One region of the Thalassospira permensis NBRC 106175 genome, then DNA from elsewhere that is predicted to be linked to it. Evidence: riboswitches for the same ligand, from Rfam matches in the RefSeq annotation. Region 1 holds a riboswitch; the other holds the start of a gene.

The links. A riboswitch is a leader RNA that binds a small molecule or an ion and turns the genes downstream of it on or off. The one in region 1 is predicted to bind glycine.
Region 2: linked by a shared signal. The riboswitch ahead of gcvT (glycine cleavage system aminomethyltransferase GcvT) and the one ahead of SMB34_RS12770 (L-serine ammonia-lyase) in region 1 are both predicted to bind glycine.

What each region holds. Positions count from the first base shown of each region.
Region 1 is NZ_AUNC01000023.1:190,222-192,620, reverse strand. Features, by position in the region: gene SMB34_RS12775 (dihydrofolate reductase family protein) at 1-66, opposite strand, end outside; gene SMB34_RS12770 (L-serine ammonia-lyase) at 219-1,634, opposite strand; glycine riboswitch at 1,705-1,832, opposite strand; glycine riboswitch at 1,836-1,935, opposite strand; gene gpmI (2,3-bisphosphoglycerate-independent phosphoglycerate mutase) at 2,210-2,399, shown strand, end outside.
Region 2 is NZ_AUNC01000001.1:177,137-179,535, forward strand. Features, by position in the region: gene SMB34_RS00675 (hypothetical protein) at 156-710, shown strand; glycine riboswitch at 946-1,069, shown strand; glycine riboswitch at 1,073-1,175, shown strand; gene gcvT (glycine cleavage system aminomethyltransferase GcvT) at 1,233-2,345, shown strand.

The DNA.
Region 1 (2,399 bases):
ATTGGCGCGCGCGATATAGCCATCCAGACTGACCGCGATATAGATGCGGAACAGTTTCTTTTTCATGCTTTGCCCAACCTGTTCGGGGTCTTTGCCCCGTTTTTGATTTCTCAATGATATCAGATTGCAGGCGCAAGGTGGCAAGAATCAGGCCGGATGAAAAACACCCCCGAAACGGCGGCTTCGAGGGTGTTTGGTCGGTATTTCAAACTGTCAGCTCAACATTCGACCACGTTGACATTGACCGCCAGCCCGCCCTGACTGGTTTCCTTGTATTTGCTTTGCATATCAATGCCGGTCTGGCGCATGGTTTCGATTACCTTATCGAGTGACACGGTATGCTGACCATCACCTCGCATTGCCAGACGGGCAGCATTGATCGCCTTGACCGCCCCCATGGTGTTGCGTTCGATGCAGGGTACCTGCACCAGACCGCCAATCGGATCACAGGTCAGGCCAAGGTTGTGTTCCATGCCAATTTCGGCGGCGTTTTCAACCTGTTCGGGCGTACCGCCCATGACGGCACAAAGCGCGCCTGCCGCCATTGAGCAGGCCACACCGACCTCACCCTGACAACCGACTTCGGCGGCCGAGATCGACGCACGCTTTTTATAGATCGAACCAATGGCTGCCGCCGTTAACAGGAATTCGCGTATTTTGCCCTGTGTCACATTGGCCCCGAACCGTTCGTAATAGCGCAGCACGGCCGGAATAACACCCGCCGCCCCGTTGGTCGGGGCGGTCACGACGCGCGAACCGGCAGCATTTTCTTCGTTAACCGCAAGAGCATAAAGATTGACCCAGTCGATCACGGTCAACGGGTCCTTAAGCCCCGCTTCTGGCCGTTCCGTCAGTTCAAGGTAAAGTTTGCGCGCACGCCGTTTGACATTCAACCCTCCGGGCAGGATGCCATCGGTTTTGCAGCCACGCTCAATACAATCCATCATCGCGCGATGCACGCGGTCGACAAATTCCTCGGTCTCGGCAGGTTCACGCCAGCTTTTTTCATTTTCGGCCATGACTTCGGCAATCGACAGCTTTTCCTTTTTACAGATCGCCATCAGTTCATCGGCCGAGGAAAAGGGATAAGGCAGTGTGATGTTATCGCCGGAATATTCCGCACCGCGATCATCGCCCGAGACGATAAACCCACCCCCAACCGAAAAATATTCCTGTTTGTGCAGAACAACACCGTCACGGTCAAAGGCGGTGATCCGCATGCCATTGGGATGTTCAGGCAGGCTTTCGGTCATGTGAAACACAAGATTGGTTTCACGGTTAAAGGCAACCGGATGCGCGCCGTAAAGCTGTAATGCGTGATCTTTATCAATCGCATCCATTGTCGGTGCGATCCGGTCGGGATCAACCGAACGCGGTCGTTCCCCCGAAAGCCCCATGATCACCGCGGTATCGGTGGCATGGCCCTTGCCGGTCAGGGCAAGCGATCCGTAAAGATCAACAATTACCGAGCCGATTTTTTCCAAAAGATTCCGGGCTTCGAGTTCCAGACAGAACCGATAGCCCGCGCGCATCGGGCCGACCGTATGCGAACTCGATGGGCCGATGCCGATGGTATAAAGATCGACAACGGAAAGATTAACGTCTTGCGGACGCTGCTTATTTTCTTCGGTCAAATGGGCCTCCCACGGCTCTTTGTCATGCGGATCAATGCCACATGACGTTATAGAACCGGTGTCTTGCCCCCTCTGTCCCTTGACCTGAGATTGTGCGCCCTGTTGCCAAAAACAAAGAAGTCTTTGACGCCATGGCTTCATCCTTCGGTGGAAATATGGTGCCGGGCATTGGCCCCGTACCGCTTTCTCTCTCCAGAGCCTCAATCCGCAACGGTCCATCTGCCTGAGAGTTTTCGGGGCTATTGCTCCTTCGGCGCCGATCTGATCGCGGGATCAAAGCGGGCTCTCCCATCGCGGTTATTCGAGGTATCACCGTAACGCCCGAGATTACAGGCAGGTGATGATCCTTGTCAAAAAGCGACTTTGCAAGCGCACAAAAAATACCCGGTCGGAAGGCTGTTCAATACCGGCATTCATGATAGATTGCGCGTTGAAAATGCTATGATTGGCAGCGTCTGATGGCGGACCCACCGCGCCCGGCGTCTTTGTACGGATGGCAAAATTACCGGAAAATAACCATCTTTACCGGTAATTCAGCCTTTTACCTTATTTCGTGTACTTTACTTCGTGGGATTATGATTGTGACTGTATCAAATACCGTAAAGCGCCCGCGTCCGGTGGTGCTGTGCATTCTGGATGGCTGGGGTTATCGCGAGGAAAGCAAGGACAATGCGGTTGCATTGGCCAATACCCCTGTTTGGGACGCGCTTTATGCCAACAATCCGACCGGCTTTCTGAAAGCCTGCGGTCTTGATGTAGGCCTGC
Region 2 (2,399 bases), on a different contig from region 1:
TGCATGTTCAGCTATGTCCGGCCATGTATTTACGCCCCATACCGCGATTTGAAACGGAAGCGGGTTGTGTCGCCATATCGGAGCGAATAGACTGCGCGCGGTTGTGCCCATGGTGGGGGATGACCGCGAATTTGACCAGTTCTATAGAGGCTTGGATGACGATTGCGAACGGACTGCGGCGTGTTTGTGCATTGGGTTTGGTGTCGTTTGCCGGTTTTCTGGCGGCGTGCAGCAGCAACCCGTTCGAAGAGCAGCCGGTTCCGGCATGTCCGCGGGCCTTCCTGCCCAATGATACCGCCCGACTGGTGCAGTTCAGCGGTCAGGGCAAGGACCTGACCGATGTGATCCTTGAAGCCGAATTTGGCGGTTATCTGGGTGATTGCGGTTATGACCTTGATGACAAGATCCTGAACGTCGTGATCAGCCCGGTGATCAATGCCGAACTGGGCCCGGCCGCACAGGGCCGCAACGCAAAACTCCAGTATTTCGTAGCCCTTAAGGACCCGTCTGGCGAGTTTATCCAGAAGAATCTGTTTGATGTCGACATGGCGTTTCCGAGCAATTTGAACCTGGCGCGGTATCGCGACGAGCAGGTGACTTTGAACGTGCCGCTGGACGATATCTGGGCCGGTCCGGACTATGAAATTTACCTTGGTTTCCAGCTGAGTGCCGATCAGCTTGATTACAATCGACGCTTCGGAAAAAATTAATAATCCGGCCTATTATTCATTTTTAGTGAGTAATCAAATCCCGCCCGCCTCGCGTGGCGGGATTTTCGTTTCTGAACAAAAGTTCGTTTTCGGTAATCCTCATACAAAATAATGGACATTTGCCGGAGGGGCAAAAAAGGGCTTTTAATCCTCATACCAATGGATGGGGTGGAGAGGATATGATTTTTGGGGCTGGTCTGGTCGGATTCAAATCCGTATAAGGAGGCATACCCAAATGATCCCCGTGGGAGAGTGCCACGGTCTTGATTGATGTGCGTGATTACATCGATAGGGATTGCGCGGACGCCGAAGGAGCAACCACCCCGGAAACTCTCAGGCAAACGGACCGCGGGGAGATGGGACTCTGGAAAGCAGGCGGCATCGAACATGGATGTGCGCCTCGCCGAAGATGTAAGCAGACCGGTATTCAAACCGGCTGTGATTCTTTCAGGCTCCAAGACAGAGGGGGACGTGGTTGGCCACTGGTCGGCTATGTTTCGCAACGCCTGTCTGGAGACCTTGATGGCCGATCATCAAACCGAACTGCTGAAAACCGCCCTTTATGATTTGCATGTGGAACTGGGTGCCAAGATGGTGCCGTTTGCCGGTTATGACATGCCGGTGCAATATCCGCTGGGGGTGAAGGGCGAACATCTGCATACCCGTGCGAAGGCCGGTCTGTTTGATGTTTCGCATATGGGGCAGGTCCGCCTGACCGGCGAACATCGCGTCGCCGAGCTTGAAAAGCTCGTACCCGGTGACATCGCGATCCTCAAACCCGGCCGCACCCGTTATTCCGCCTTCACCAATGACGATGGCACGATTTTGGATGATCTGATGATCACCAATGCGGGCGACAGCCTGTTTCTGGTGATCAATGCCGCATGCAAGGATGATGACATTGTCCATATGCGGGCCAATCTGGATAACGGTGTGGAGCTGATCGAGATTGATGACCGCGCATTGATGGCATTGCAGGGCCCGGATGCCGCCCGCGTGCTGGCGCGGTTTGCACCCTCGGTTGCCGAGATGAAATTCATGAGCTTTGCCGAGATCGATATTGCCGGTATCGCGTGCTTTGTCACTCGGTCGGGCTATACCGGCGAAGACGGGTATGAGATTTCCGTGCCGAACGAGCGCGCCGAAGATCTGGCGCGCAAGTTGTTGGCAGAGGACGAGGTCGAGGCGATTGGCCTTGGCGCGCGCGATTCGCTGCGTCTTGAAGCCGGTCTTTGCCTGTATGGCAACGATATCGATACCACGACCACCCCGGTCGAAGGCGACCTTAACTGGATCATCAACAAGCGTCGTCGCGAAGAAGGCGGGTTCAAGGGGGCGGATGTCATCCTTGATCAGCTTGCCAATGGCGCGGATCGCAAACGTGTCGGGATCAAACCCGAAGGCAAGGCCCCGGCGCGTGAACATACGCCGGTCTTGAACAGTGACGGCGAAGAAATTGGCGAAATCACCAGCGGTGGTTTCGGCCCGACCGTGGATGGCCCGATTGCGATGGGATATGTCGCAATTGAATTTGCCGCCCCGGGTACCAAAGTCGATCTGATGGTGCGCGGCAAGGCACGCCCGGCGGAAATCGTCGAGCTGCCGTTTGCGGCACATCGTTACTATCGCGGCTGATCATCAGAAAAAAAAGAGTTCGGGCAGCGTTTGCGGCCCGCAAAAGATACCGAG